One region of the Pseudoalteromonas sp. GutCa3 genome, then DNA from elsewhere that is predicted to be linked to it. Evidence: predicted binding sites of a transcription regulator. Region 1 holds the regulator's gene; each other region holds the start of a gene.
The links. Region 1 encodes sigma-54, which starts transcription at its own class of promoters, with help from an activator protein. Its sites were predicted from a motif close to GTTGGCACGNNNNTNGNNT; they were not measured.

Region 1 (8,158 bases):
ACAAACATTTTACTTGTGTTAGGTATCACAGCTCTATTTCGCCCTCTTTCAGTTTCATCAAGTACATTAAAACGCGAAATGCCATTGGTAATGCTCGTATCTTTAGTTACTTGGTGTGTGTTCTCTGATAACTACTTTTCATTTAATGAAGGTGTTGCGCTTTTGGTTGGCTTTATCGTATTCATCGGTGGGTTAATTATTGTATCTATGCGTGCGAAAAACCAAGATGATCCATTTGTGTCAGAAGCCTGCGACGACGTCCCTAACGATGTACCTACGAAAAAAGCGGTATTTTGGTTAGTTGTCGGCATGATACTCCTACCTGTTAGTTCTCATTTTTTAATAGGTTCGGCTGTCGATATTGCTAAATACTTCGGCTTAAGCGACTTAGTCATTGGCTTAACAATTATTGCCATCGGTACTAGTTTGCCTGAACTTGCCGCTTCGGTTGCAGGTGTACTTAAAAATGAAGATGATTTAGCACTAGGTAATATTGTTGGCTCAAACATATTTAATATTCTAGCGGTATTACCACTTGCCGGTATTATTAACCCTTCTGCCATTGACCCATCATTAGTAAGCCGAGACGTATTAATTATGATTGGTGCAACACTTGCTCTCATTATTATGTCATTGAACTTTAGAGGCACCCAACGTATCAATAGAGTAGAAGGCGGCTTATTGCTAATAGCGTTTTTGGGTTACCAAGGGTATATTTTTAGTCAAGTAGGGTAAATGATGGCAACGCTAAATTTTATTGAACAAGGCCTTCGCGTTTTAGATGTTGAGCGCCAAGCACTTAGTGATATTGCACAATATGTAGATGAAAATTTTCATAACGCGTGCCAATTAATGTACGACTGCGAAGGCCGTATTATTGTCATTGGTATGGGTAAATCAGGTCATATTGGCAATAAAATAGCGGCAACCCTTGCAAGTACTGGCAGTCCAGCATTTTTTGTTCACCCTGGTGAAGCAAGTCATGGTGATTTAGGTATGATCACTAAAAATGACGTAGTTATGCTTATTTCCAATTCAGGGGAGACCAGCGAAGTTTTAAATATCATTCCTGTTTTAAAACGACTTGGTGCCAAAATGATATCGATGACTGGCAATACGCAATCAACCATGGCGACCCTTGCTAATGTACATGTGTGTATTAAAGTAGAAAAAGAAGCCTGTTCATTGGGTCTAGCTCCTACATCAAGTACCACTGCAACGCTTGCGATGGGCGATGCCATGGCAGTTGCATTATTAGAAGCTCGCGGCTTTACAGCTGATGACTTCGCGCTATCTCACCCAGGTGGTAGTTTAGGCAAGCGCTTATTACTTACTTTAAAAGATGTTATGCACAGCGGCGCAAATACACCTATTATTAGCGTTTCACAAACAGTTAAAGACGCCCTTATTGAAATGTCTGCTAAAGGTTTAGGCATGACAGCCATTGTTGATGAAAATCAGCAACTCGTGGGATTATTTACCGATGGCGATTTGCGTCGTATTTTAGAACAAAGAATTGATATTCATACAACACAAATAGATGTTGTTATGACTAAGTCATGCACTACGGCTACACAAGATATTTTAGCCGCTGAAGCGCTTAATATTATGGAACACAAACGTATAAATGGCTTAATCGTCGTCAATGAGAAAAACCAACCTATTGGCGCATTAAACATGCAAGACCTATTAAAAGCAGGAGTGTTATAAATGCAATTTGAAGAACTCTATCAACCGCTGAGCGATGATGCAAAAGCACGCGCTAAAAAAGTAAAACTACTTATATGCGATATTGATGGTGTATTTTCTGATGGCCGTATTTACCTTGGTAATCAAGGTGAAGAGCTAAAAGCATTTAATACAAAAGATGGTTTTGGCATTAAAGCGCTTATAAACAGTGGCTTTGAAGTGGCTGTAATTACTGGTCGTCATTCACAAATAGTGCAACAACGTATGAGCAGCTTAACCGTACAGCATATTTATCAAGGCCAAGAAAATAAGCTCATTGCCTATCAAGAATTAAAAGACAAACTCAACCTTAGCGATGAACAAATTGCTTATATCGGTGATGATGGTCCTGACATGCCCGTTATGGAATTAGTCGGCTTTGCTGTTGCAGTAAATGATGCCCATCCACTTATTAAACGTTTATCACACTATGTAACGCAAATGCCTGGCGGCTTTGGTGCAGTAAGAGAGCTCACCGACTTACTTATGCTTGAAAATGGTAAAGCATTGACTACACAAGGCACTAGTTCATGAATGCAGCGCGCATAATATTAAGCGTTTTATTCATTAGCTGTATGGTTTGGCTTTGGTACCCTTATTTTACACAAACAAATATTGTGCCTCAGACTGAGCCTGAAGTTATTGCCAAGCCTGATTACATAGCCATTGAACTCAAACAAACAGCCTATGACGAACAAGGTAAAATTAGCCACAAAGTCACTGCGGCTAAAATGGAGCTATATCAACAATTAGGTTTTACGTTTTTTGAAAAACCTATTTTTACTTTATATAACGAAAAGCAAACGTGGCAAATAAATGCAGACGAAGCAACATTATACGAAGACAAACAATTAATTTTAGAAGGCAATGTGGTTGCCAAAAACTTAACCGATAACGCCATGATAGACAAAATCAATGCTGATAATATTCAGGTAGATATAAAGCTATTAACAATGCGTTCGGAGCAACCCGTTATCATCACTGGACCCAATTTAAAAATCACTGGTAAAGGCCTAGAAGCCGACTTAAAAACCGAAGTGATAAAACTAATTAACCATACGCGAACCATATATTATGACCAATAAAATATTAAAATCACTTATTATTCCTACACTTATACTAGCGTTTAATAGTAATGCTGCAGAGCAAAACACGCAACCGACTGCAAATCAAATTTCAATAAGCGCCGATAAGCAAGAAGGTCAATTAAAAGCTAATGTCGGGATTTTTGAGAAAAATGTTGAAATTATTCACGGTAATCGCCGTATCACAGCCGACCGCTTAGAAGTACATAAACGCGATGAACTTGGTGATAATAAACAATTATTAATTGCTACAGGTAGCCCTGCGCACTTTGAAGAAAAGCAATCAGATGGCACGACTATGAGCGCCAGTGCTGACGAAGTACGTTATGATGTATCTAAGCGTTTTTTAACGCTTGTTGGTAATGCACAAGTATCGCAAGCGGGACAAAAAATAAATGCTAAAAGCATTACCTACGATATAGAGCAGCAGCTAATCAGTGCCGAAAAAGATGAAAACTCAACTGACCGCGTTCACACAATTTTAGTGCCAATCGAGACTAAAAAAAGTAAAAAAAGCGACAAAGGTCAACCATGAGCACATTAAAAGCAGAGCTATTAGCAAAGAGCTATAAAGGCCGTGAAGTTGTAAAAAACGTCGGCCTTGAAGTCAAAGCTGGCAGTATTGTTGGCTTACTTGGCCCTAACGGCGCAGGTAAAACTACCACGTTTTATATGATAGTAGGACTTGTACCTAGCGACAAAGGTAAAATATCGATAGACGATAACGATATTACTCTTTTACCTATGCATAGTCGTGCTAGATTAGGCATTGGCTACTTACCGCAAGAGTCTTCAATATTCAGAAAGCTGACTGTTTATCAAAACTTAATGGCCATTTTAGAAACGCGCAAAGAGTTAAATAAACAAGCTAGAGAAGACACTCTCGATAAATTATTAGATGAATTTAGCATACAACACATTCGTGATAGCCAAGGTATGGCATTGTCAGGAGGCGAACGTCGTCGTGTTGAAATAGCACGTGCGCTGGCAGCAGATCCTAAATTTATATTACTGGATGAACCATTTGCAGGTGTTGACCCTATTTCGGTATTAGATATAAAGAAAATAATAGAACATCTTAAAAATCGTGGGATTGGTGTATTAATTACCGATCATAACGTAAGAGAAACCCTTGATGTTTGTGAAAAAGCCTACATTGTTTCTCATGGGGAGCTGATTGCATCAGGTACTCCAGAACACGTATTAAATGATAAAACAGTACGCGATGTTTACTTAGGCGAGCAATTTAGGCTGTAACATTTACGCCATGTCTTTAAGCATCTGCTAGTATTAATTATAACAACATAAAAGGATTGTTAGAGATACATGAGGCAATCACTACAGCTGCGCATGGGCCAGCAACTTACAATGACTCCACAGCTGCAACAAGCTATTCGTTTGTTGCAACTCAGTACATTGGATCTCCAGCAAGAAATACAAGAAGCTCTCGACAGCAACCCGCTATTAGAGGTTGAAGAAGCAGACTATTCAGAAGACGCTGCAGGTAAAAACGAGCAAAAAGCAGATACAGATGACATAACTGTTAGCGCATCTGCCGATGATGCTCCAAGCGAATACGAACAAGATAGTGGTGAAGCACTTGCAAAAGACACGCTAAGTGACGACATGGCTATGGATGTTAGTTGGGATGAGTACATGAGTGCCGCCCCAGCAGCATCATCGGGTCCGATGCCTGAAGACGAATCAATATACCAAGGCGCCTCTACTGAAACGCTCCATGAGTATTTAATGTGGCAGTTACAACTAACGCCATTTAGCCCTACAGACGAAGCTATTGCTATTGCGATTGTAGAAGCCGTCGATGATTCAGGTATTTTAACACTAAGCTGCGAAGAGATTTTAGAAAGCTTTAATCAAGAAAACGAAGATGATAACGAAGTCGAACTTGATGAAATTGAAGCTGTATTAAAACGCATCCAACTGTTTGATCCTGTTGGTATTGCTGCACGTAGTTTACAAGAGTGTTTGTGTATTCAGCTTAACCAGTTTGATAAAGAAACACCTTACATTAATGAAACAAAAATGATTTTAACCGAGCATATTGATTTATTAGCTGCTCGTGACTATCGTACATTAATGAAGAAAACTAAGCTCAAAGAAGAAGAGCTTAAAGAAGTAATGACATTAATACATACTCTTAGCCCTAAACCTGCAGATACTATTGTAAGAGAAGAATCTGAGTATGTTATTCCTGATGTGTCAGTTAAAAAAATTAAAGGCCGCTGGGTTGTTGAGTTAAACCCAGATAGCATGCCTAAAATTCGTGTTAATAGCCAATACGCGGCAATGTCTCGCACTGTAAAATCCAGTGGTGACAGCCAGTTTATTCGCTCGCATTTACAAGAAGCTAAATGGTTTATTAAAAGCTTAGAAAGTAGAAACGACACGCTATTAAAAGTAACAAATTGTATTGTTAAGCAACAACAAGGCTTTTTTGAACACGGTCCTGAAGCCATGAAACCAATGGTTTTAAATGATGTTGCTGAAATGGTAGAAATGCACGAATCAACAATTTCGCGCGTAACAACCCAAAAGTATATGCACACACCCCGTGGTATATTTGAGCTTAAATATTTTTTCTCAAGCCATGTAAGCACCGAAAACGGGGGGGAATGTTCATCTACAGCAATCCGTGCGCTTATCCGAAAATTAATCGCAGCAGAAAACTCAGCAAAACCATTGAGTGATAGCAAAATAGCGGATATATTGGCTGAGCAAGGAATTAAAGTAGCGAGACGTACAATCGCAAAATACCGCGAATCTCTGGCTATTCCACCGTCAAATCAGCGTAAAAGTTTGATTTAAGACGCAAAAAAAAGAGGGTAATGCTTATGCAACTAAACTTAACTGGTCGTCACGTAGAATTAACCGATTCACTAAGAGACTATATTAATACCAAATTTGCGAAGCTAGAAAGACACTCTGATCATATTAATAATGTTCATGTCATTCTCGATGTAGAAAAATTAAATCAAAAAGCAGAAGCCACCATACACGTAAGCGGTGCTGAGCTATTTGCCTCTACAGAACATCAAGATATGTATGCCGCCATTGACTCGTTGATCGACAAGCTCGATCGACAAGTAATTAAACACAAAGAGAAGCTTGCTCGACACTAATATGATGAAATTAAGCTCACTTATATGCCAGGACTGCAGCAAAGCTGCGGTCCTTTTTAATAGCAAAAAAAGAATTTTAGAGTTCATTAGCGAACTTGCTCACGACAAACTTCCGTATTTACCGCAACAAGATATTCTTAATGCTTTAATGAGCAGAGAAAAATTGGGTAGTACAGGTATAGGGCGTGGCATTGCCATTCCTCATGGAAGAATGAGCGGTGCAGAAGAGCCTTTGGCTTTAGTACTCGTTAGCGAAACTCCAATAAATTTTGATGCAATCGATAATCGCCCTGTTGATATTTTCGTCGCACTCATCGTACCAGATGGCGATAACCAGCAGCACTTAAAGACTCTAGCAACCATTGCTGATAAACTAAACAACAAAGATTTTTGTAAACAGTTACGCAGTGCAAAATCAGATACTGAGCTTTACCAAGTTATTGTCAATCAATCATAGTTTTATAAAGGGTGTTAAATGGAGTTAATTATCATAAGCGGCCGTTCTGGTTCTGGAAAGTCGGTTGCTTTACGCGTTGTAGAAGATTTAGGTTATTATTGCGTAGATAATATTCCAGTTAACTTGCTTCCTTCATTAGTTCGCAGTGTGTCTGATAGCTACGATAAAATTGCTGTTAGCATTGATGTGCGTAACATCCCTAAACAACAGGATGAATTTAACGATATTCTTGAATACTTGCCTGGCTTTGCAAAACCTACGTTATTTTATTTAGATAGCGACGATCAAACATTGATCAAACGTTTTTCTGAAACTCGTAGATTACACCCACTATCAATTGACTCGTTGCCTCTTGATTTAGCCATCAAAAAAGAAAAAGAATTACTTGATGTATTAATCACCCGCGCCGACTTTATGATAGACACGACTGATTTGAGTGTTCATCAACTCGCTGAATCTATTCGTGAAAAGATTTTAGGTAAAAAAGATAAACAACTGATTGTCACGTTTGAATCGTTTGGTTTTAAACACGGCATACCAAAAGAAGCAGATTATGTATTTGATGCACGCTTTTTACCAAATCCACATTGGGAACCTGAATTAAAACCTTTAAATGGGTTAGATCAACCTGTTAAAGATTATTTGGCCAATCACAGCATAGTGCAAAAATTCACATGGCAAATTCAAACATTTGTACAAACGTGGTTACCGCACTTAGAGCGAAATAACCGCAGTTATTTAACCATTGCCATTGGGTGTACAGGCGGACAACACCGCTCTGTATATTTAGCGCAAACTATCGGTGAAAGTTTTGCAATGACACATCCCAATGTAAAAATTCGCCATCGCGAACAAGAAAAATAATATAGCTGAATAATCACCTGTTCAGCTTAAGTAGAGTAAGTTATGCATTGTGAAGACACTTTTTTAATAAAAAACAAATTAGGATTGCACGCCAGAGCAGCCACCGTGCTTGCCCAATTAGCAGTGCAGTTTGATGCGACAATTACATTATTTCAAGATGACAAAGAAGCCGCAGGCGATAGCGTACTTGCACTAATGCTACTTGAAAGTAGCCAAGGCAAAGAAGTAAAAGTTGTATGTAAAGGCCCCGATTCTGAGCAAGCTTTACATGCTGTTGGAGAATTAATAGCACAACGTTTTAATGAACAAGAATAAACAGTTATAAAAATAATGCTCGCATTACTAATGCCCCAACTAAAACAGATATATAAAATAAATACGGTTAGTGACGCCAGTTAACTCACCTCTCCCCATAAAGTAATATAAAAATTTATAAAGGACGCCAATGCCTGAAGCTTTTGAACAAGATTACCCACTACAGCAACTAAAACAGGTGACTAAGTCACTCAATAGTGGTCAATTTGTTCAAGTTAGGCGCATGCTCGCAAAAACAGCTCCTTGTGATACCGCATTATTATTAGAATCATCACCACATAAAATTCGCCGACTCCTTTGGCAGTTGGTTGATCCTGATGTGCAAGGTGATGTTCTTGAAGAACTATCAGAAGATGTTCGTTTAGGCATTATTGCCCAAATGGAACCTAAGCACATTGCAGCCGCAACCGAAGATATGGGCCACGATGACTTAGGTGAAGTATTACGTAGTCTGCCGGACACCGTTTATAAAGACGTTGTTAGTGCGATGGACATTCAAGACCGTGAACGTGCAACACAAGCACTTTCGTATCAAGAGCGTTCTGCTGGCGCGCTAATGAACACCGATA
Region 2 (8,158 bases), on a different contig from region 1:
ATGCTGGCTTACTAAATACAACAGGCCGAACGACTCTAATAAGACTTGGCGCTCGCTGAGCGTAAATTCTTTAAAAAAGTGCAGCCTGTTTATAATTTCCATTTGTTTGAATAATGGAATATGTTCGATTAGCTTCATCAATAACCAAATGTGTTAAAAGCGTTTAATCAGCTAATATTGCGCTCTTTTAATTTTCGGGTCAACGTGTTGCGTCCCCAACCAATTTTTATAGCAGCATCTTGCTTATGACCAGAACAATTAGCCAGTGCGGTTTTAATTAAGCGAGTTTCTAGCTGGGCTTGAATGTCAGGCCAAATATTTTCTTTGCCTTGTTTAAGCTCTTGATTAAGCCATTGCTGAAACGCATCTAGCCAATCACCTTCTTCCTGGGTTGGCGAAGCATCTAGAATTTCCGGCGGTAAGTCTTGCTCGCTTACAAGCTCACCCGGTGCCATTACAGTAAGCCAGCGACAGGTGTTTTCTAATTGGCGTACATTGCCTGGCCAATTAAATAAGCGTAATTGCTCAGTTGCCTTAGGGCTCAGCACTTTGCTTTCTACTTGTAGCTCTTTAGCGCTTTTATGTAAAAAGTGTTGCGATAAGCTTTCTATATCTTCAGTACGCTCTCGAAGAGCAGGTAAACGTAGGCGCACAACATTAAGACGATGAAATAAATCATCCCTAAACTTGCCCTGTTTAACTAAATCTTCAAGGTTTTGGTGCGTAGCCGCAATAATACGCACATCTACTTTTATACTTTGATGGCCACCAACGCGATAAAACTCACCATCGGCAAGAACGCGTAATAAACGTGTTTGTACATCAAGTGGCATATCACCAATTTCATCTAAAAATAGTGTGCCGCCATTGGCTTGCTCAAAACGGCCTTTACGTACGCTGTCGGCACCCGTAAATGCGCCTTTTTCGTGGCCAAATAACTCTGACTCAACAAGCTCTTTTGGAATGGCTGCCATGTTAAGTGCAATAAATTGATTTTCTTTACGTGGGCTATGATTGTGCAGCGCACTGGCGACAAGTTCTTTACCTGTTCCAGATTCGCCATTTATTAATACGCTCATGCTAGAAGCCGATAGTTTACCTATCGCTCTAAACACTTCTTGCATTGCGGGCGCTTCACCAATTATGTGGGCACTTTTTGGTGGAGCTTGCTTGCGTTTAGTTTTTTTAGTGGAGTTTGCTCTGCATGCGCTTTCGACTAGCGCCACTGCTTCGTTTAAATCAAACGGCTTAGCGAGGTATTCAAAAGCACCTTTTTGGAATGCATTTACAGCTGAGTCTAAATCTGAGTGCGCAGTCATTATAATAACCGGCAGCCCAGGGTTTTGCTCTGCAATAAGTTCAAGCAACGCCATACCATCCATACCAGGCATTCGTACGTCAGAAACTAAAACAGTAGGTTGGCTAAACTTCAGTGCGCTTAGTACATCTTGCGCATTAGCAAAGCTCTCTGTGTTAAACCCTGCACGGGTTAGTGCTTTTTCAAGTACAAATCGAATAGAGGCATCATCATCTACAAGCCAAACTGTTTTCATGCAAACTCCAAACATTAATCTGCAAAGGGCAGATAGATATTAAATTCAGTATGTCCAGGCCAGCTATCACATTCTATATAGCCATCATGTTGATCTATCAGTGTTTGCGCTATTGAGAGTCCTAACCCAGAGCCACCTTCTTTATTGGTGATCATAGGGTAGAACAGTGTTTCGCGTACACTGGGATCAATACCTGGTCCGTTATCAGATATTTGGATCAACAAGGCTTTTTTAGGTGCTTTACCTGGGCGACGATGCTGATGATTAATGCGGGTTTTTATTGTTATTTCACCGCCATCTACAAGCGCCTGTTGGGCATTTCGAACAATGTTTAATACCACTTGCTGAATTTTGCCTTGATCAATGTATACATCAGGAATACTTGGGTCGTAATCTTTAACTAAGCTAATGTTAGAACAATTATCTAACGTACTTAGCCTTGCAACTGATTCAAGTGATTGATGTATGTTGCCATACGATTTTTGCGGAAGTTGATTGGGCCCCAAAAGCCTATCTACTAGTTCGCGTAATCGGTCGGCTTGCTCAATGATGAGCTCAGCACATTGATCTCTTTCTTGTTGATCAACCTCATACTGCAATAACTGCGCCGCTCCGCGAATTCCACCTAAAGGATTTTTAATTTCGTGAGCTAACCCTCTAATTAGGTTTCGGGCAGCTTGATATTGATGCATTTGATTAGACGCTTGGTCGTGCTTAATTTCGTCATCGGTTTGGCGCCACTCAAATAAAATATAAAGCGAGCCATTAAACTTAATTTGTCGTGTACTTACGGCTACTTTTGCATGGCGAGAATCGCTAAAAACCACGTCAGCTCTATGCTGCTGGCAATCTACGCCTTCAACTAATGAGTATTGTTCTATACGCTGTAAATCGATTGAATGGTAGTTAAAAAGGCTATCAAACGGTTGATCTAATAGGCGCTTATTACCAAGGCCAAGCAGCTCGCTAGTACTAGTATTGGCATATACAACGGTGAAGTTTTTATCAAGTAACATGATAGCGGTTGTTTGATTTTGCCAAATGGCATCGAGTAGCTCAGGGCTAAAGTTTTTATTATTAATCATAGCTGCACCATTTTAGTGCGTGGATGTTTGCAAGCAAGTTATATGGTTAAATACACTGCTGCACGTTTAGTAATGCCCTAATTTAGTTGCCTAGGTTTAGCCCTTTTCGGTGCATAAAAAATATGCAGGGTTCGCTTGTAGCAATAACTTGGTTTTTACTATTAAAAAGCTTTAATTGTAGTGTGTGCTGACCACGTTCTACATCTCTAATTGCAAAGGTTGAGCTGTCACTGGCTGGGCCGTGTGCTTTACCATCAATAAAAAGTTGTATAGTAAAACCAGTTTCAAAGCGTGGTTTTATTCGGCTAGTTACATAAACAGTGCCGGTATTTTCACGAATAGTCTGGTTATGATCAGGTGAGGAAATAGCAATACTAAAGGCCGCTTGTTGAGGCTGAGGTTGCTCGTCAAAAATGTCAGTATTTGTTGCAGGCATATTAAGATCTTGGCTGGTGAGCTTTACCTCTTGAGCCCCTTTATGAGGGGTGTCTGAGAACACTAATACGCCATTTTTATCTTTCCAAGCGTATATTTTTGTTTCACCGGCATAACCATAATTACTTAATCCTAAAGTAATTAATAGTAATAAAATCTTGTTATTCACTCTGCAGCCCTGCATTTTTATCGGTAACTTAACTTTAGTGGAGATTGACTAATTTTACCATTAAAAAAGCCCGCAAAGCGGGCTTGAGAACACACATATTTTTTACAGCTTAATTAACAGCTGTAGTACATTTCAAACTCAACTGGGTGAGTTGTCATGTTAAGTTTTTCAACTTCTTTAGACTTAAGTTCGATGTAAGCATCGATTAAGTCATCAGTGAATACGCCACCTTGAGTTAAGAATTCACGGTCTGCGCTAAGTGCAGATAGTGCTTCGTCAAGTGATGCTGCAACAGTTGGAATTTCTGCTGCTTCTTCAGCTGGTAAGTCGTATAAATCTTTATCCATAGCATCGCCAGGGTGGATCTTGTTTTTGATACCATCAAGGCCAGCCATAAGCATTGCTGAGAAAGCAAGGTATGGGTTAGCAGTTGGATCCGGGAAGCGTACTTCAATACGACGACCTTTTTCAGATGGAACCACTGGGATACGGATTGATGCAGAACGGTTACGTGCAGAGTATGCAAGCATAACGGGTGCTTCAAAACCTGGTACTAAACGTTTGTACGAGTTAGTAGACGCATTTGCGAAAGCGTTAATTGCTTTAGCATGCTTGATGATGCCGCCAATGTAGTAAAGTGCATCTTCAGAAAGACCGCCATACTTATCGCCAGCAAAAAGGTTAACACCGTCTTTAGCTAAAGACTGGTGACAATGCATACCAGAACCGTTATCACCAACAACTGGCTTAGGCATAAACGTTGCTGTTTTACCGTATAAGTGAGCCATGTTATGGATAACATATTTCATTTCTTGAATTTCATCCGCTTTTAATACCATTGTATTAAAGCGAGTAGCGATTTCGTTTTGACCTGCTGTTGCTACTTCGTGGTGATGTGCTTCTACTACTTGGCCCATTTCTTCTAGAACTAGACACGTAGCTGAACGCCAATCTTGGAAGTCATCAACTGGAGCAACTGGGAAGTAACCGCCTTTAACACCTGGACGATGACCAGTGTTGCCATCTGCATATTCTTTATCTGAGTTCCAAGCAGCTTGCTTAGAATCAATTTTGTACATAGAACCAGACATATCTGATTTGTATTTAACATCGTCAAATACGAAAAATTCTGGCTCAGGGCCAAATAAAACAGTGTCTGCAATGCCTGTAGAACGCATGTAATCTTCAGCACGCTTAGCAACAGAACGCGGGTCGCGCTCATAGCCTTGTAGTGTAGAAGGCTCTACTACGTCACAACGTAAAATTAATGTCGCTTCTTCAGTGAAAGGGTCTAGTTTGATTGACTCAGGAACTGGCATTAATACCATGTCTGATTCGTTTATGCCTTTCCAGCCTGCAATTGAAGAACCGTCGAACATTTTACCGTCTTCGAAAAAATCTTCATCAACTTGGTGATGAGGAATCGATACATGTTGCTCTTTACCCTTAGTGTCAGTAAAGCGTAAATCAATGAACTTGACGTCATTTTCTTTAATAAAATCTAAAACCGATTGTGACATGTGTCCTCCAACTATTGGGTTTTGTTATTGCTGCATAATTGCTTTGGTATTTACTAAGCTGATTTTGTGCCATTATTGTAACTGGCTGTTTATAAATTAAAAAAATATCATTGCATCAAAATGGAATATATAAACGCACCATCTTGGTGCGTAAATATTCCATTTCGGTGCAAAATTTACAGAGCGTAATTTGTTGTTAATTTAATCAGCTGAAATTAGCATAACCTAAATGTAAAAGAGTAACAAAAAGATCGGAAAAATAGCCAAAAAGACTGTTTTTCAAAAAAATATTGAAATTTAATTCATATAATTGTCATATATAAAACAGATACTTAGTAAAAGTATTGAGAAAGTTTTAAAATATGTATTGGATAAACTTTCATCCATGTCATTAATGAGGGATAATATGCGCCCTTTTAAATCCTATGCTGGGACATCTCGCGAAAGCGTGGATGAGTGCGTAGATCTTGCAGGATCATTGAGAATTTAATTTCTCTGAGTAAATATATGAGCATCGAAAAGTTAAGAAATATAGCGATTATCGCGCACGTTGACCACGGTAAAACAACTCTGGTTGACAAACTACTTGAGCAATCAGGTACATTAGAAACACGCGGCGGTAACGAAGAGCGCGTGATGGACTCAAACGACATTGAGAAAGAACGTGGTATTACCATTTTGGCTAAAAACACAGCCATCTCTTGGAACGACTACCATATCAATATCGTAGATACTCCGGGACACGCCGATTTCGGTGGTGAAGTTGAACGCGTACTTTCGATGGCTGACTCAGTATTATTACTTGTTGATGCTCAAGAAGGTCCAATGCCACAAACGCGTTTCGTTACGCAAAAGGCATTCGCGCAAGGCTTAAAGCCAATCGTAGTTATCAATAAAATTGATAAGCCAGGTTCACGTCCTGATTGGGTTATGGATCAAATCTTTGATTTATTCGACAACCTTGGCGCAACTGACGAACAGTTAGATTTTAAAGTAATCTACGCTTCAGCTATCAACGGCTGGGCAACACTAGATTTAGACGAGCCATCAGACAACATGGAACCTATGTTCAAGATGATCGTTGACGAAGTATCACCACCGGATGCAGATCCTGAAGGTGACTTCCAAATGCAAATTTCTCAACTAGATTACAACTCTTATGTTGGTGTAGTTGGTATTGGTCGTATTAAACGTGGTTCTGTTGCTCCTAACCAACAAGTTACTATTATCAGTGCTGATGGCACTACACGTAATGGTAAAATTGGCGCAGTACAAAGCTACCTAGGTCTTGAACGTATCGAAACTGATAGAGCTTACGCTGGTAACATCGTAACTGTAACAGGTATTGGTGAGCTTAAGATTTCTGATACAGTTTGTTTCCCAGGAAACGTTGAAGCATTACCACCACTAAGTGTTGATGAGCCAACTGTAACAATGACATTCTCTGTAAATAACTCACCTTTCTGTGGTAAAGAAGGTAAGTTTGTAACGTCACGTAATATCCGTGAACGTTTAGACAAAGAATTAGTACACAACGTAGCACTTCGCGTTGAAGATACTGGTAGCCCAGATAGCTTCCGTGTTTCTGGTCGTGGTGAATTACACCTAGGTATCTTAATTGAGAACATGCGTCGTGAAGGTTACGAGCTTTCAGTTTCTCGTCCAGAAGTTATCTTACGTACTGTAGATGGCGTTCTAGAAGAACCGTTTGAAACAGTTACTATTGACTGTCAAGACGAGCACCAAGGTTCTGTTATGGAACAAGTTGGCCTACGTAAAGGTGAACTTACTAACATGACTCCAGATGGCAAAGGCCGTATGCGTTTAGATTTCATGATCCCTAGCCGTGGTTTAATTGGTTTCCAAACTGATTTCATGACGCTTACTTCGGGTTCTGGTCTTATGTACCATACGTTCGATCATTACGGTCCTCACAAAGGTGGCGACATCGGTGTTCGTAAGAACGGCGTAATGATTGCAAACGCAACTGGTAAAGCACTTACTAACGCATTATTCAACTTACAAGAACGCGGCCGTTTATTCATCGGTCACGGTGTTGAAGTATACGAAGGTATGGTTATCGGTATTCATAACCGTGATAACGACCTTACAGTTAACGCCCTTAAAGGCAAGCAGTTAACTAACGTACGTGCATCTGGTACTGATGAAGCGCAAACGCTTTCTCCACACCTTAACTACTCACTTGAGCAAGCGCTTGAGTTCATCGATGATGACGAGCTAGTTGAAGTAACTCCACTAAACATTCGTATTCGTAAGCGTTACCTTACTGAAAACGAGCGTAAACGTGCAGGTCGTGGACCTAAGTCATAATCTATTAATTTAGAATAATGATTTTAAAAGCCGCTGTATTGAAAAATACAGCGGCTTTTTTGTGTTTGGAAACAAGAGCTGTAGGCTATAAGTCGTCAGCTGACAGTATTTAGCTTAAAATTATATAGCTACCGTTTTGTTATGAAATTTCCATAATATATTTACCTCTAAAAGCGCAGCGCCTCTTAACCTCTTTGTGAATAATTTATTTAAAGATTTTTTGCACAAGGAGAAGGGAATGAGAAGAGGGAAAGTTGAAACAGCCGATAATGCAAAGTATCAGTGTTTGTTGGTGGGATGTTTTTGCGTTGGGTTTCGCTTCGCTCAACCCAACATACGTGTTCAATTATTTTATTGGTAGTAACTTACTTTTTAGGAAGTAGGGTGATTTTGCCAAATACGTCGGCATCTATAAAACCACGGTTTCTGTCGCCATTTACTGGCTGTACTTCGTGTGAGCCCATAAAATGCTCGCGCACGTCACTGCCATCGTTATCGCAATACGCTAACATAAAGCCTATTACTTGTTTTTCGCTAAGTGTAAGTGGGGTGTTTTTAGCCCCTTCTTTATAATCATTAGGGTAGAGTTTTATCGCTACTTCCCAGGTAATGTTAAAGGGCGCGGTGGTGTTACGCTTCCAGTTACTCACTAGGTGGTCGGTATACAAATGGGCTTGTTTATCAGGTCCGTAATCGGCGGCTTGGTTATCAAGGCCAATATGGTACGCCAAAGCGGTGTGATTAAATTGATGATTTCCGCCTGATGCATCGCTATCAATAAATACTTCAAGCGCATCGTCATCCCAATATTTATAGGTTGGGTCGGGGTGTGTATCTATTAAAACGTCATCCACAATATCGGCTTGTAGGTATAAATAGTTTTGATCCCACAGTAAGCGATAACGCCCTTTAAAGTCGGCATCGTTTGATGGCAGTGTGCCATCCATTAAATAAGGCATATCGTGCCAAGCGGCTTTATCCCACGCACTTTCTGATACGCCATCAATAGTAATTGGAGTTGATGTATGTTCAACATCAATAGCCATTGCTGGCGTGCTTAATAAA
Region 3 (8,158 bases), on a different contig from region 1:
AGGTGGCTAATTATTGGTTTAATGTATAACTGGCTACATAAACGCACTTTAAATTAAGTGCGTTTTTTGTTTTTAGGTGGTTAAAATCACTAAAAGCATAATATTTAAATTGTATTTTAAACTCATTTAAAATAACTAATCTTTTAAAACAGTCGGTTAGGTTTTTTTAAACAGATAAACTAATTTATTTCTAAAATACTTCTAAAGATAATTTACCTCCTGCCGTTAACTTAATCAGTACGGAGCTGAGCATACAATTGTGACAGCTCTTGGTTAAATTAAAATAGCAACATTACGAAAGTAATCAGGAGTTTTATTATGATTTCAGTAAACACAAATGTATCTTCACTAAATGCTCAACGTAACCTATCTCAATCAGGTTCTGACTTAGCTACTTCTATGGAACGTCTATCATCGGGTATGCGTATTAATAGCGCAAAAGATGATGCGGCCGGTCTTCAAATATCAAACCGTTTAACATCACAAGTAAATGGCTTAGCGGTAGCGCAACGTAATGCTAACGATGGTATCTCAATGGCACAGACTGCTGAAGGTGCGATGCAAGAATCGACCAGTATTTTACAACGTATGCGTGAATTAGCACTGCAATCATCGAATGGCTCTAACTCTACTGAAGACAGAGAATCACTTCAAAAAGAAGTATCTGCATTGCAAACAGAGTTAACCCGTATAGCTGAAACAACCTCGTTTGGTGGTCAGCAATTATTAAATGGTGACTTTGGTACTAAAGCTTTCCAAGTTGGTGCCAATGCTAATGAAACAATTAACGTATCATTGAACAACATAGCTGCAGATAATCTAGGTCAGAATGCTATTAAAGGTGGTGGCACTGTATTCAATAATACGGTAGCCGCAGGTACGGCTTTTAGCGACTCTACAGCAGGCTCTGCTGCGGTTGTTTTATCTGGTCCAAAAGGTAATACAACTGAAGATTTAAGTCTCATAAATGCCCAGGAAACAGCAGACGCAATCAATGCAGCGGCAACTGGTATAAAAGCTCAAACATCAGTGACAGCAACAATTACAGCGTTGTCATCAGCTGATACGGGAACACTGACTGTTGGTGAGAAAACTTTTGATTTATCATCATATAACGGAAGCGCGTCTGATTTAGCATCTGACCTTGGTAAAGCTGGGATAAACGCAACGTATGACGCTGATGCTGGCAGCATATTAATTGAAGAAACTGACGTAGCAGGTGTATTACTGGTTGGTGATGGTGCAAGTACTGCTACATTAAACGGTACACTTGGTGATGCAGCTGGTGCTGTAGTAGACTCTCAGGTTAATCTGACGTCATCAGATAAGTTTACTGTTGGTGCTACCGGTGGTGAGATAGCAACCGTAGGTAACTCTACATTAGATGAAGTAGCAAAAATTGATTTAAAAACAGCAGTAGGTTCTCAAGATGCACTTGCAGTTATTGATGCTGCGTTAGCAGATATCGACTCGCAAAGAGCTGACTTAGGTGCTGTTCAAAACCGTTTTGACCACACAATTAGTAACTTGGCTAATATTTCTGAAAATGTATCTGCTTCACGTAGCCGTATTCAAGATACAGACTTTGCAACTGAAACTGCACAAATGACGAAAAACCAAATCTTGCAACAAGCAGGTACGTCAATCTTGTCGCAAGCGAACCAGTTACCACAAACAGCACTTAGCTTATTAGGTTAATAAGTTAGAGTAATAGCTTAATGGTTAGCTAACTAATACATAAAGTCAGTATTAGTATTTTAAAAAAGGAGGTGGCTTTAGCTACCTCCTTTTGTGGTTTAAGAATATAAACTAAGCTATTGTTGGTTTAATTAAGTACAAATAGGAATCTGTTATGAATACAATTACTTCAAACGCAGAAATTACAACATTACCGACTCCCATTGCTGGTGATGATAAGCAAGTAGGGCAAGCCGCTAGTTCTTTAACTGAGCGAGCGGTTGATGATGTAAAGCAAACGGAAGCGCTCAATCAACAAAAGCTACAGCAAAATCAATACAAAAATAATAATCAAGATGAAAAAGCTCAGCCGTTAGAGCGCGAACAGCTAGAACAAATGGCGCAACAATTGCAGGACTTTATGGGCGAAATGAACCGAAGCTTGCAATTTAAAGTTGATGAAGATTCAGGCCGCGATGTGATTAAAGTCCTAGATAAAAACAGTGGCGAAGTTATTAAGCAATACCCTTCTGAGGAAGTATTAAGCCTAGTTTCTAAACTGTCTGAATCTGCTGGAATTTTGATCGACCAAACAGTTTAGTGAGTGGTTTCAATTACTAACACTAAGTTAGTTTATTTTTGAGTATTTAAGAGGTGAAGTATGTCTATTACATTTAATGGGTTAGGTTCTGGATTAGCAGTGTCAGATATTGTTGATGCGCTAGTTAATGCTGAACAAGCACCTGCTGAAGCTCGCTTAAATACTACAGAAAGTAAATTAACTACGGATATTTCTGCTGTTGGAGCGCTAAAGTCAGCGCTTGAAAAAGTACAAACCTCAATGGAAGCATTGGGTGATAGCGACAAATACCAACAACGCAGTACATCAGGTAATGATGATTTTATATCTATAAGTGCGGACCAAGATGCTCAACCAGGTGGTTATGATGTAAAAGTTAACAACTTAGCCACGGAGCATAAAATACTGTCGCAAGCTTTCGATGCTGATACAGCGGTAGGTCAGGGAACAATGACCCTAACCTCTGGTGATGATAGCTTTGATATTGAAGTATCAGATACTGCGACACTTAGTGAGATTCGTGATGCGATAAACGACAGCAACGATAATGACAGCATTAATGCGACTATCATTACTGATGATAGTGGCCAGCATTTGGTTATGTCCGCTAAAAATAGCGGTGCAGAAAATGAAATTAAAATAGAAATTGCTGATATTGATGGTAATAACACAGATGTAAATGGTCTTTCTCGTTTGGCATTTGACTCTGCTGGTGTGCAAAATACGAGTGAAATAATTGCAGCAACTGATGCATCAATTACCATTGATGGCTCGCTAACTGTAAGTAGTTCATCTAATGAATTTGCCGGAGTGATTGACGGTATTACAATAACTGCTAAAAAACCGCACGATACAGATGACGACATAAGCGACATATCAGTTACCGAAAATAATAATAATATAAAAGCTGGTTTAAATAGCTTCATTACTAGTTACAATGAGTTATTAGAGCTTAGTAATAATTTAGGTGCATCTGGTGAAAGTGGAGCCGGAGTAATGGCTGGTGACTCACTACTTCGTGGTGTTATGTCAAAGCTCCGTAGTGAAATAACTGAATCAGTTGATTTAGGCGATGGTAATTCGTTATCGCTTTCGCAATTAGGTGTTGAAACAGACCGCTACGGTGTTTTAACCCTAAATACAGAAACACTAGATGAGCAAATAGACGCTAATGTAAATTTAGTGCAACAGTTTTTTGTAGGTGATGACGATGATGGCTTTGCACAGTCGTTTGATGAGCTAATGAGCTTTTATACAGATTCCGATGGTATTATTCAAAACCGAATAGACAGTAAAACAAATCAGCTAGACGATTTAGATGATGATCGCTTGGACCTTGCCAGTAAAATGGAGTCGCTATCGTCTCGACTATATGCTCAATATAATGCGATGGATTTATTAGTAGCGAGCCTTAATAACACCAGTAGTTATGTTCAAGCTCAATTAGAGAACATGCCAGGCGTAGTTAGGCAATCAAATTAATAACTGGGTTAAAAGTATTACGAGTCAATAAAAAAACCGCTAAGTTTAAATTTAGCGGTTTTTTATTGTGTACTGCTCTTTAATTCAAATAGTAAGCTATAGCCATGTATTTAGTTAAAATGAAGGCCATTTATTAAACCTTTTTACTAGATGGCTTTATAAGCTTTTATCGCCTTTCCTGACTTTTTATGTTTAATAATAGCTTTTGATGATTCGTTTTTTGCACTATTCGCTTTAACTAAAATGGTATTTATACGAAGCTGAATTAATTCTAATTGCTCTGCGCTTGGACCTTCGCTACTTTCGCACCATTGCTTTATTTCAGTATTTAAAGTGTCTAAAAAAGGCTGAGCTTCGTCTGCATTATCATCATTTACTAACACTTCAATTTTACTAAGCAACGTTTGTATGAGCTCAGAGTAGTTCGTTAGTGGCTCTGAGTATGTTGGCGAGTCCATAATTTAAATTAAACCGCAGGGTTTCGTTGATCTAGCGGAATGTTATCCCAGCCTTCTTTAATTTCTTTAACAATACTTGATACTTCAATAATTGCTTCAATATCGTTGTTTATGTTCGCTTGCGTTAAACGGCGTTGGCAGTAATCGTAAAGTGCCAATAAATTGTTAGAAATACTAGGGTCTTGTTCTACTTCTAAATTAAGTGCGTCTTGTAGGGCACCAAATAATAAAACACAGGCTGAAATGTTTTCACCTTTTTTTTGTATTTCTTTGCGCTCAATAAACCCTTTTGTTGCTGCTAAGCGACCGATAATATTACTGAATATAAGGTTTATTTGTTCGTAAGGAGCCATTTCGGCAATACTACTGGCACGAACTTGACCGTATTTTTTTACTGAGACATGAGCCATGGGAAAATCCTAAAATTTAAAACGATAAAATTATGTGAAAGCTAATATAAAAATTTAATAAAGCTTTTATATTTTTATAAGAACAAAGCAATATTAATGCCAAGCATTTTTACTTATCTATATATCGGCATTTGTAACTTCAACTTAAATTTATAATTGAGTTTATTTACTAACAATAGCATTTTTATTGCCGAGTAAATTAATTTTTAGGGCTAAGTTGTATTTAGGTAATCGCTGAGTAATAACTAAGTTAAAACTACAACTCATACTTAATGATTAACTATTAAGTATGATTGACTTAACTAGCCCGCCTGTTTTTTGGCGTTTATGTCAAAAAACTGCCGCTACCACTTGCATCCATGCTGAACTGGCTTACAATTTAACTAATTATACAAATTAGTGAAAGTACGGCTCGCTAAATATGATCTTGATTTTAGATAATAATAACAACCGCGCAATAGGATTAAATGCTTCACTTGGCTTTATTGGTGAAGCTGCTCAACTATTAAGCGAAGACTGCTTTGAACAAGAATGCAAAAAATATCAGCAGCAAGAATGCATGATTATTTTAGGAGCGTTGCAATCACTTGACCACGAAAGCTTAATTAAACGCTATCCAACATTACCGTTTTTATTAATTGGCGAAACGCTAAAACCACTATTAAGTATAGCTAATGTGGTGGGGCTTATTTGCGAGCCATTTAATCACGAAGTGACAACTCAGTTACTTCACGATTGCCAGCAGTATCAGCGTATGCTGCCTAATGAGCATAAGCATACTAAACCGCATAAAATTTTTGATGGGCTAGTTGGTGAAACAGATGCCGTAAAAGATGTTCGCTTTTTAATTGAACAAGTGGCAAAAACCGACGCTAATGTTTTAATTTTAGGCGAATCAGGCACAGGTAAAGAAGTGGTTGCCCGTAATGTACACCTGCTTTCAAAGCGTATTAATGGACCGTTTGTACCAGTTAACTGTGGTGCTATACCGGCAGAACTGCTCGAAAGTGAACTATTTGGCCACGAAAAAGGCGCGTTTACTGGTGCTATATCGGCTCGTAAAGGGCGGTTTGAACTAGCTCAAGGCGGGACGCTATTTTTAGATGAAATAGGCGATATGCCACTGCAAATGCAAGTTAAGTTGCTGCGAGTATTGCAAGAACGCAGCTACGAACGTGTTGGTGGTACAAAGGCTATCCAAGCTGATGTACGCGTTATTGCAGCCACGCATCGTAATTTGGAAACAATGATTGAAGAGGGTAGTTTTAGGGAAGATTTATATTACCGCTTAAATGTATTTCCTATCGAAAACCCATCACTGAGTGAACGTGCTGATGATATTCCGCTGCTTTTAAAGGAGTTAATGCGCCGAGTTAACGACCAAACAGGTTCTACCGCTAAGTTTACAGAACGCGCAGTTGAGAGCTTAAAAGAACATGCTTGGCCTGGTAATATTCGTGAGCTTGCTAATTTGGTGGAGCGTATGGTTATTATGTTTCCTGAAAAAGTGGTCGATATTCCCGATTTACCTAATAAATATCGTTACATTGAAGTTGAAGCCTACGAGCCAGAATATCCTGAAGAGTTAATGGAAAAAGACGCCTTTAACGACATATTTAGCACCGGTTTTAGCGATTACGAAAGTGAGCCTGACGCTGAGTTTAGCCAAACGGGTAGTGGGTTATTGCCAGATGATGGTATTGAACTTAAAGATTATTTAGCCGAGCTCGAAATAAGCTTAATAACCCAAGCGTTAGAGCGCTATGATTACGTTGTAGCTCGCGCAGCCGAAATATTAGGTGTTCGCAGAACAACACTCGTTGAGAAAATGAAAAAGTATAATCTTTCAAGAGATTAAGGTTTAAAAGCAGCTGTCAGTGTTTAGTTATAAATTGGCCAAACACAGTAGATAAATAACCCCTCGTTTTGTAGGTGCGGTTTTATACCGCACTTTACTTAAAAAATATTAGCAAGAGCGCGAAGTAAATTCGCACCTACACGGTTTTTACTTTTGTTGTAGACGCTAGACTTGCTCGCGTGAAAAACGAGACTTTTAATCACTTAAATAAAAAGTTATTTCACAAAGAGAAAAACGAAGGTAAATGAGAAACCATAGTCAACTTACGCGTTACTTCTCTAAAGCGCAGCGTCTCTTAACCTATTTGTGAACAAATCACTTTTATGGTTATAAATCACTTACCCACTAAAAGCCTTAATAATTTCTTCTTTTCTAAAACAATCATTACTGTGATCGTTAACCATACCGCAGGCCTGCATATGAGCGTAAACCGTTGTAGGGCCTAAAAACTTAAAACCCCGTTTTTTTAAATCTTTCGCAAATGCGGTTGATGCTTCTGTAATTGCCGGGTAGTCCTCAGCGTTATTTAAATTACTTATAATCGGTTTATTATCGACAAACTGCCATTGGTAGTTACTAAAACTTTCAAATTCTTCTTGTATTTCTATAAAGCGTTTAGCGTTGTTAACAGTTGCCTCAATTTTTAAGCGATTGCGCACAATCCCCTCATTAAGCATTAATCTCTCAATATCATCTTGTGTGAATTGTGCCACTTTATTTACATCAAAATTAGCAAATGCTTTTTTATAACCGCTGCGTTTTTTTAAAATTGTATACCAGCTTAAACCCGCTTGCGCTGATTCAAGCGTAATAAATTCAAACAGCTTTGTATCATCATAAAGGGGGACGCCCCATTCTTCATCATGGTAAATAACGTAGTCGGGTTTAGTGGTGTCGAGCCACGGGCAACGGCACTTTATTTGCTCACTCATTATTATTCCTTTTTGTGTGCGTCATTTTTATGTCGCTCAAATTATTGATGTAACTTAATGATAAATATGTAAATAAATTTTGGTATGAATCGTGCATTTAGACATGTATCTACATCAATTCGAGATTTGATTATGGCCCTTGCTAGCGTGCTAAAACCACAGTTTTTTTCTGCAAATCAGTATAACCCATGTTTACTTCAAGAGGAGTACATTGGTGAATTAAGCGATCTGCGCAAGCAAGCAAGTTGGCTTTCGCATTTGGTTGATACCATGCCAGCAGGCGTGGTTGTACTTGATGGCAAAGGGTTGATTGCAAAAGCGAATCAAATAGCGATTGATATGCTTGGCGAGCCACTTGAAGGCGAACGCTGGTTTAATGTTATTCAGCGCTCTTTTAGGCCACATCAAGATGATGGCCACGAAGTGTCTTTAAAAGACGGGCGCCTAATAAAGCTTGATATTACTGCTTTAGCACCAGAGCCTGGGCAACTTATTTTAATGACGGATTTGACCGAAACTCGCCGCTTACAAAAACGTGTTGCACATATGCAGCGATTAAGCGCGCTGGGTAAAATGGTTGCGTCACTCGCGCATCAAGTCCGTACGCCGCTCTCAGCCGCTATGCTTTACGCCGCTAATTTAGGATCAAAACGCTTACCCGAAGCATCTCGCGATAACTTTCAAACAAAGTTAATGTCGCGTTTAAAAGATTTAGAAACTCAAGTAAACGACATGCTGTTATTTGCTAAAAGTGGCGATCA
Region 4 (8,158 bases), on a different contig from region 1:
TGCATCAAGTTTCCATTCATCGGCGGGTAAATCGTTACCTACAATCGATGCGGTGGCATCGCAATAAAATAGTACATCGTGCTTTTGGCAAATATCGCCAATATGCTCAAGAGGTTGGTTCATGGTGGTGGATGTATCACCTTGTACCATGGCAAGTACATGGGGTTTTACATCAACAATGGCTTTTTCGATTTGTTCTGGCGTAAATACTTCGCCCCACGGTACGTCTATTGTGTGCACCTTTGCACCAACGCGTTCTGCTATTTCAGCAAGTAGGTGACCAAAGCGCCCCATAATTGGCACCAGTACTTTATCGCCTGGGCGTAAAATAGAGCATAACACGGCTTCAATCCCTGCACGCGATGTGCCATCTATTAACATGGTCCATTCGTTTTTAGTTTTAAAAATTTCGCGATAGCGGGCCATGGTTTCGTTCATAAAACCGGTCATTACTGGGTCGTACTGACCTATTAGCTGCGCCGACATAGCACGTAAAACACGAGGATCTGCATTAATAGGGCCTGGTCCCATTAATAAACGCTGTGGTGGGTTTAAGGTTTGAATTTGCGTGTTGCTAAACATTTTTTAGGCTCCCAGAGTCTGAATGAGCATGCGAATACCCGTTATCATTAAGACAACGGCAAAAGCGCGTTTTAGTTGTTTTTGATCCAGCTTACTACCAATTTTTACGCCAATAGGCGCAAATAAAATAGTTAGCGGAATAATAAGAAAAAAGGCAGGGAGGTTAACTAACCCCCACGTACCTAGGGGAGCATCGGTTGGCGTTGTGCCAATACTTAATAAGGTAATTACGCCAGGTAGCGCAATCAATAAGCCAAAAACGGCCGCAGTACCTACTGCAACGTGGGCACGTACATTAAATGCGTTAAGCATAGGTACGCCAATAGTACCGCCGCCTATGCCAATCATTACTGATAAACCACCTACAATGCTTGCCATAACGCCTTGCCCAAATTTACCTGGCAGTTGGTTTACAAGCGCGGGTGCGCCGGCTCTAAATAACATGTTTAAACTGACTAAAATAGCAATGCAGGCAAACATGAGCACTAATGCGTTACCGCGAACGGTATGAGCAATAATACTACCGACTACCGCCATAACTAATATAAACGGTGCCCAGTATTTTATTAGCACAAGGTCAATATTTCCTTTGCTATGATGCGAGCGAATAGATGAAAGCGAAGTAGGTACTATGGTTGCAAGTGATGTAGCTGTGGCTATCATCATTGCCGACTCAGGGCTTACGCCAAAACCTTGCAGTAAAAAATACAGCACAGGTACGATAACAATACCGCCGCCTACACCAAAAAGTCCTGCTAAAATTCCGGCAAAAATACCGGTTGCTATTAAGGCCACTACTATTGGCCATTGGTTTATTATTTCTGACATTGTGTTCCTGCTGTAGTTACGGTTGCACGTCCATCTGAACGAGGATCTGTTGCAGCTTCAAGGCTTGTAGGTGTATCTAAAATAGCCCCAGCGTGCCCCATCATTTCGCTATTATTATCAACGCTTACCCAATCGTGGTCACGTTGATTTAATTCATGTTCTATATGAAAAACTAAATCTTTTTCAATTTTTAAATTTGTACTTGTATCGCCCCATGTGCGTCCAAGCAACCAACGAGGGTCGCTAATTGCTTGCTCTATTGATTTATTTCGCCACGCGTAGCCTGCAAAAACAGCGGCTTGGGTTTGTGGTTGCCCTTCACCGCCCATAGTGCCGTAGGCAAGTCGGCGGCCATCGCTAAACTTTGCCATTGCTGGGTTAAGTGTATGTGCTGGCTTTTTATTTGGCGCAAGGACATTAATATTGTTACTCGCATCAATATCTTGATTGTTTAAACTAAAGCTTAAACCACGGTTATTCCACACAAAACCGCCTTCGCTCATTAATATTCCGCTGCCAAATTCCCAATAAATACTTTGAATAAAGCTGACTAATTGGCCGTTTTTATCTCTAGCTGCCATCCACACGGTATCGCCAGGCTCTGCGTTAAATGGCCATTTTTTGGCTTTGGTCATATCAATATTATTAGCAAGTTGGCTTAAGCGATCATCGGTTAGTGCGTTTTTATAATCGTCCCCTAATACTTCAGGGTCAGCCCAAAGAGTAGGGCGATGGGTAAAGCTTTGTTTGGTTGCCTCAACAATTAAATGCATCCAGTCGGCATCGGTTTTAGCTTTGTGTTTTAGTTTATTTACGGCACCAATTATTTGCAGTGAATGCACGCCTTGTGTTGGTGCGGGTAAGTTATAGCAATCAATACCTGATAAGTTTGCATTTAGCGCAGTAACGACCTCGGCTTTAGTATTTGCAATATCACTTACGGTAATTGAGCTACCTGCTTTTGCTAAGTCGGCGGCAAATGAGTTAGCAAGTGCACCTTCATAAAATGCGTTTAAACCCTGTTTTGCTAAGTGTTCAAATGTTGCTGCAAGTTTAGGGTTTTTAAAATGCTGACCTGCTTGCAAGGGCTTACCATTGGGTATGTAGAGGCTTTTAAACGCGTCATTGGTATTATTTGCAGCAGCTAGCTTTTCGCAGCCTGCTTGCAAGCTTTTTGTAACGGTAAAGCCCTCGCGAGCAAGTGCAATGGCGGGCGCTAAAATTTTTGACAGTGGCAGTGCTGCGTGCTCATCTAGCTCAAGGGCTTTTTGCCAACCGCGTATTGTACCTGCTTGAGTCAATGCACTTAGTCCGCCGCGCTCTGGTATTTGTGTGAGCGTGTTATAAGCACTTGTATTACTTGCAGCTCGGCCGCAGGCGTCAATAGCAGTGGGCGTTTTTTGGTTTGGGTTATCGATAAGCCAAAAGCTATCGCCACCAATTGAGTTCATATGTGGATATACAACGCTGATAGCAGCGGCCGCGGCTACCATAGCCTCGGTGGCTGTACCACCTTGTTTTAATATACTTATACCTGCCTCAGTGGCCGAAAAATGAGACGCGGTAAATGCAATGTTGTGTGTGGTCATGCCGGTGTGTCCTGTTTTAAGTGTGCAGCTAATTGTTGTACGCACGCAAGTAGGCTTTTATCGTTACCGTGGCTCATCATTAATGAAAAGCCATACGGATGTGCATTTGCTAAATTAGCCAGCGGTAAGTGTACTTGCGCCGAACCACTCAGCCCTGCAATTGCCGAAAGCGTAATAATTTGCATGCGTAAGGCGCTTGTGTCGGCGCCTAATTTAGGTGCGGTTGTAGGGGTGGTAGGTAAAAATAAGCAGCTGTGCTTATTTAGGTTTTTAGCGACGATTGCTTGCCACTCATACTGTATTTTTAATGCCTCTTGTTCTTCTTGCTCGGTTAAAGCCAGTGCCATTTTAAAACGAGCTGCAATTGCTGGCGCAAAATGAGAAAGCTGATCTGGGAGTTCAATCCAATCTCGGTGCGTTTTAGCAATCGCACGACCTTGCAATATTCTAAAGGTATCGGCAAGCTCACTTAGTAAACCAACGTTGGGGAGCTTAAAATCGATATGATGATTAAAATAAGGTTTGGTTTTTTCTAAAAGGTTACCCAGTGGTGCTTGTAAAGAGGGGTCAACAAGTTCAAAGAGTGCTTCGCAAATAACCAGCGTATTTACTTTATTAATAGGTTGTTGTGGTAATAATACATTGCCAACGCTGCTTAATAGCTCGGCGCTTTGGGTAAGCCAACCTATAGTATCAAAAGGCGGTGCCAACGGTATTAGGCCGTCTTTTTCAATCACGTTATGGCTTGGCCTTATACCAAATAAACCACAATAGCTGGCGGGTATTCTAATTGAGCCGCCAGTGTCGGTGCCTAAGCCAATATCGGCTAAGTTAGCAGCAACGGATGCAGCAGAACCCATACTCGAACCGCCACTTGCATGACCGCTAAGTTTTGGGTTTTGTGCTGCACCATAGTGAATGTTATTTCCCTCTAAGCTGTAAGCAAGCTCATCGGTATGGGTAAAGCCTATAAAGTTACAACCAGCGGTCATGAGCTTATTAACCGAGCTTGCCGTATTCTGAGCCGGTTTAGCTGTTTTAAACCAATGTGGATTGCCTGCGCTGTTACGCTCGCCTTTAATTGCAAATACATCTTTAATCGCAAGACGCTTATTAATAAGCGTGCCTTGGTAATGTGTTTGCCATGCCTTAGGACCATGGTCACAAAAAATACCGGTCGTATTATTATTTTTGGTACTCATATCACCACTCGTTGTAAAAAATCTGACCAAGCAGTTCAGATTTAGAGTGATTAAAAAGACGGATTAATTTTTATTATTTTTCAGCTCACTGCGTAACATCTTGTTTTTATTTTACAGAGCCTGATCCGCTTTTTAATCGGTTAGCTTATTATATTGTTTAAAACCTAAGCAAGAGGAATGCCATAAATTAAAACCCTGTCCAATTGGTCAGGATTTGGCGGGTTGTATGAGGTTAGTAAATATGGGCTGTAAAAATAGTGGTATTAAAATGAGCTAAAACAAACCAATTTGGTGCGCAGGTGCACCAAATTGGTCTTTATTTATATGGTTGTGAGCGCTAAATAAGGGACATTTTACTGATGATTAAACCGTTAATATCGGCGTAAACCCAATCGTTAGGTTCTAGGGTGGTGCCAAGCATGGTAACAGCTTGGTTTTTGTCGCCAAAGCCGCGCTTTAAGGTACTACGCGGTGTAGAGCCTAGCGCCATAACCGGTAAGTCCATAGTGGCGAGTATTTCGATATCTCGGCAACAGCCATTTATTATTACGCCTTCCCAGCCATTATTTAGGGCACGCTCAGCCATAATATCGCCAATAAACGCAAAGCGTTTGCTCGCAAACCCGTTTATAACTAATACTTTACCTTCACCATTTTCATGCAATATATCGGCAGCAAATGAGTTGTCTTCTGGGCAGGTAACGGTAACGACTTGACCGTAAAACGTGGTTTTTTTACCAAAGTGATAAAGGCCACTGTCGGCTACTTGTACGCTATCGCGATGATCGTCAAATAAATCGGGTGTAGTAAAGGGTTTCATGGGTTAAGTCTCACTTTGCTCAGGTATTTTAAGACCAATACCTTTTAAAATTATGTGGGCAATTGATTGCGTAATTTGTGCCACATCGGTTTTGTCGTACTCTAATTTGTTCATTACGAGTAAAACCTCAGCCTGAAAGTCGGCGTAATACTGCGTGGTAGACCAAATAGTAAAGAGCAAATGGTAGGGGTCAACCTTATCCATTTTATCTGCGTCCATCCACGCTTGAAGTACATCAACTTTTTGCTTAACCCAAGGGCGGGTATTGGTTCTAAAGTAGTTTTGTAAATAAGGGGCACCGCGCAGTATTTCGCTGGCAAATAAGCGAGATTGCATTGGCTGATTTACGGCGAGTATTACTTTGCTTTTAATATAGTTATAAAGCACGGTAGCTGGATCGTCGTTAATTGTGACGTTATCTAGCCCTAAGTTCCAATTAGCTATTATGCGGTCGATCACAGACTCGTACAGACCATCCTTACTTTTAAAGTAATACAAAATATTAGCTTTTGGCACCTGCGCTTCTTTAGCAACCATGCTCATACTTGCTCCGTCGTAACCTAATTGCGAAAACAATTGCTCGGCGGCATCTAAAATTAGTTTTTGGTTTTTTTCGCGTGTTACTTCTTTTTTATTTGGTTTTATTTGTGTGGTCATTATTGTGTTTGGGTGTTTAACATATTGATCGATTGTAGCTTTACTGACCAAAAGGTCAATTACTAAAAAGGTGAATATTAAAAGTAGGCGAGAGGTTTAAGTTATTAACTTTAGGGTCTGTTGATCTTTGCGGATTAAAATTTGTTCAAACTAGGGGCTATTTAATCGCGGCGCGAGATTTGTAACCTAGTGGGCTAAGTAAAAACCGAGCAACAAAGAGTAAGTAGTCCCTAGGAAGAACCCTTTGGGCAGCGCCTGTTTGGCATTAATGCTACGTTATCGCCCATTTATGGGGAATAACCACACTATTTAGGCTCTGCCTTGCCTAAATACCAAACAGACTGCTGCAAATTTAACCTTGAAAGATCAACAGACCCTAATTGTTTAATTAAATAATTACTGTTAGTTTAGTTTCAAATTTACGAGTAGTACTTTTGGATTGGCAAATGGAGTTTTTAAGCAAAAATAAATACACGCTTTATGGAGTTGCTGCAATATTACTGTGGAGTTGCTTAGTGGCATTACTACGGGATATTTCTGAGTTGTTTAGCCCCATTGGTGGTGCTGCGGCTATGTACTCTGTCAGTGCGATATTTTTAATTTTGGTTATGGGAGTGCCTAAGTTTAGTGGGTTTTCAAGACGCTACCTGGTAGTAGGTACTTTATTATTTGTATCGTACGAAATTTGCTTGGCGCTTTCTATTGGTATGGCAAATAGCCGTCATCAGGCAATGGAAATGGCGGTTATTAATTATTTATGGCCCACGCTTACTATATTGCTCTCTATTATTATTGGTCGCAAAAAAGTAAGTTATTGGGTGTACCCAAGCATGATTATTGCTTTTTTAGGGGTTGCTTGGTGTATTACGGGCGATCAAGAAATGTCACTCGATACGCTTGTAGCTAACTTTGCTGATAATCCTGCTACTTATTTAATGGCATTAACTGCAGCGTTTATATGGGCTATTTATTGCGTGGTTACGCAGAAGCTGAGTAATGGCAAAAATGCCATTACGTTATTCTTTACTGTTACGGCAATGAGTTTATGGGCGCAATATGCTTTTAGTAATGAAGCACCATTAACGTTTTCACTCAGCTCAAGCATAACATTGCTATTAGCAGGAGTAGTGGTAGGGAGCGGGTATGCACTGTGGAACCAAGCTATTATTGGCGGTAACTTAATGCTGCTTGGCACACTTTCGTACTTTACACCGGTGTTTTCTACTATTATTTCAGCGCTGTATTTATCTATTACGCTGAGCGCTTCGTTTTGGCAAGGAGTTGTACTGGTAACCGTGGGCTCGCTAATTTGCTACTTTGTAACGCGAGAAAAGTCTGTTACAGAGCCAGCAAAAACACTAAGCTAAATTATATTTATATATAACTAGATTAATGAGGCGTCCAATACGCCTCATTAAGTTTGTGGCAACTATGCAGGCATAACGGCATAGCTTGCTGATTTGTATCTAACTTTTTTTGCACAATAATAAAATATTAACGCAAATACTGCAGCGCTAATATCAACAATACCGCTTTGATAATATTTAAAAAAATCATCAGCTAATAAAGCCTGTACAAGTGTTGAAACTCCCATACTAGCAGATAAAAATGCAATGCCGATTAAGCCCCAATAGCTAGCGTGGTGAGTTCCTTTAAAAAAGGTATAAGCAACAAAAACAAAAAATACCAAATAGTAACTATAAAGGTAACTGTAATTTGCGTTCTCTATATATAGGTTTGTCCATTTAGCTTGCAATAACGTGGCAACCACGGCAATTATTGAACCTACACACACACCAATTGTTAAATTTGCCATAAATCGTGTGCTTCGTTTGTTTGGATCTTTTTTAAAGCGTTTGTCTAACCACAATAAGTTACCAGAATAAAATAAGAATGCGCCAAGCAGTCCCATAATAAAATACCCCCAACGCCCCCATTCACCTCCATAAGTACCAAAGTGAAGTGAAAAGAAACTTCCTACTATATTACCCCAAATACCCTCATCTCCTTGCGGATAGCTTGAGTTAAGTACTTCTAATGTATAAGGATGTAAAAATAAGTAGTCAGTATCAGGTCCGCGAACGACAGCGCTGCTATTACTCATTTTTAATGTTGCTGTTGGACTGTTTGTGTTTAAACGATTAAACGCAATATGAATTGGCTCATAACCTGTAGCGTAGTTTTTTGCCGCTAGGATCTGTTTATCTATACTTGGTAAATTTGCAATATGATAATTATGTGCTGCTGGGGCAGGGCGTTGAAAAAAGGATTTATCGTCATAAAATGCTGATAGACCATCATAAATTAGGTCATGAAATGCAAACACAACAACAGTAAACGCTATAATTAAATGAAAAGGCAGGCTGGCGATCCCAACTAAATTATGGCTGTCGAGCCAAAAACGACTAGCACCTTTTTCTTTTCGTATTGCAAAAAACGTTTTTACAAGCGTAGGTAGTAAAATAATTACGCCAGACACC

Region 2: a site for sigma-54 is predicted at 4,818-4,836, ahead of glnA (glutamate--ammonia ligase). Genes of this name have one in related genera too.
Region 3: a site for sigma-54 is predicted at 4,693-4,711, ahead of fliS (flagellar export chaperone FliS). Genes of this name have one in related genera too.
Region 4: a site for sigma-54 is predicted at 4,368-4,386, ahead of CXF64_RS04055 (amidase family protein). Genes of this name have one in related genera too.

What each region holds. Positions count from the first base shown of each region.
Region 1 is NZ_PJBK01000056.1:80,848-89,005, forward strand. Features, by position in the region: gene CXF64_RS09640 (calcium/sodium antiporter) at 1-735, shown strand, start outside; gene CXF64_RS09645 (KpsF/GutQ family sugar-phosphate isomerase) at 739-1,710, shown strand; gene kdsC (3-deoxy-manno-octulosonate-8-phosphatase KdsC) at 1,711-2,262, shown strand; gene lptC (LPS export ABC transporter periplasmic protein LptC) at 2,259-2,813, shown strand; gene lptA (lipopolysaccharide transport periplasmic protein LptA) at 2,803-3,348, shown strand; gene lptB (LPS export ABC transporter ATP-binding protein) at 3,345-4,070, shown strand; gene CXF64_RS09670 (RNA polymerase factor sigma-54) at 4,140-5,639, shown strand; gene hpf (ribosome hibernation promoting factor) at 5,666-5,953, shown strand; gene ptsN (PTS IIA-like nitrogen regulatory protein PtsN) at 5,958-6,410, shown strand; gene rapZ (RNase adapter RapZ) at 6,429-7,274, shown strand; gene CXF64_RS09690 (HPr family phosphocarrier protein) at 7,317-7,589, shown strand; gene mgtE (magnesium transporter) at 7,720-8,158, shown strand, end outside.
Region 2 is NZ_PJBK01000047.1:109,280-117,437, reverse strand. Features, by position in the region: gene CXF64_RS09015 (cyclic nucleotide-binding domain-containing protein) at 1-138, opposite strand, end outside; gene ntrC (nitrogen regulation protein NR(I)) at 168-1,553, opposite strand; gene glnL (nitrogen regulation protein NR(II)) at 1,568-2,638, opposite strand; gene CXF64_RS09000 (DUF4124 domain-containing protein) at 2,721-3,242, opposite strand; gene glnA (glutamate--ammonia ligase) at 3,356-4,762, opposite strand; gene typA (translational GTPase TypA) at 5,270-7,093, shown strand; gene CXF64_RS08980 (CBM9 family sugar-binding protein) at 7,459-8,158, opposite strand, start outside.
Region 3 is NZ_PJBK01000034.1:40,270-48,427, reverse strand. Features, by position in the region: gene CXF64_RS07355 (flagellin) at 1-10, shown strand, start outside; partial or broken gene CXF64_RS21105 (flagellin N-terminal helical domain-containing protein) at 319-726, shown strand; gene CXF64_RS21100 (flagellin) at 1,030-1,698, shown strand; gene CXF64_RS07345 (flagellar protein FlaG) at 1,853-2,278, shown strand; gene fliD (flagellar filament capping protein FliD) at 2,339-3,739, shown strand; gene CXF64_RS07335 (hypothetical protein) at 3,886-4,197, opposite strand; gene fliS (flagellar export chaperone FliS) at 4,206-4,607, opposite strand; gene CXF64_RS07325 (sigma-54 dependent transcriptional regulator) at 5,029-6,465, shown strand; gene CXF64_RS07320 (DNA-3-methyladenine glycosylase I) at 6,804-7,397, opposite strand; gene CXF64_RS07315 (sensor histidine kinase) at 7,530-8,158, shown strand, end outside.
Region 4 is NZ_PJBK01000022.1:123,794-131,951, forward strand. Features, by position in the region: gene CXF64_RS04040 (pyridoxal-phosphate-dependent aminotransferase family protein) at 1-582, opposite strand, end outside; gene CXF64_RS04045 (sulfite exporter TauE/SafE family protein) at 586-1,410, opposite strand; gene CXF64_RS04050 (gamma-glutamyltransferase family protein) at 1,398-2,999, opposite strand; gene CXF64_RS04055 (amidase family protein) at 2,996-4,201, opposite strand; gene CXF64_RS04060 (putative 4-hydroxy-4-methyl-2-oxoglutarate aldolase) at 4,539-5,021, opposite strand; gene CXF64_RS04065 (TetR/AcrR family transcriptional regulator) at 5,025-5,678, opposite strand; gene yddG (aromatic amino acid DMT transporter YddG) at 6,125-7,045, shown strand; gene CXF64_RS04075 (PepSY-associated TM helix domain-containing protein) at 7,108-8,158, opposite strand, start outside.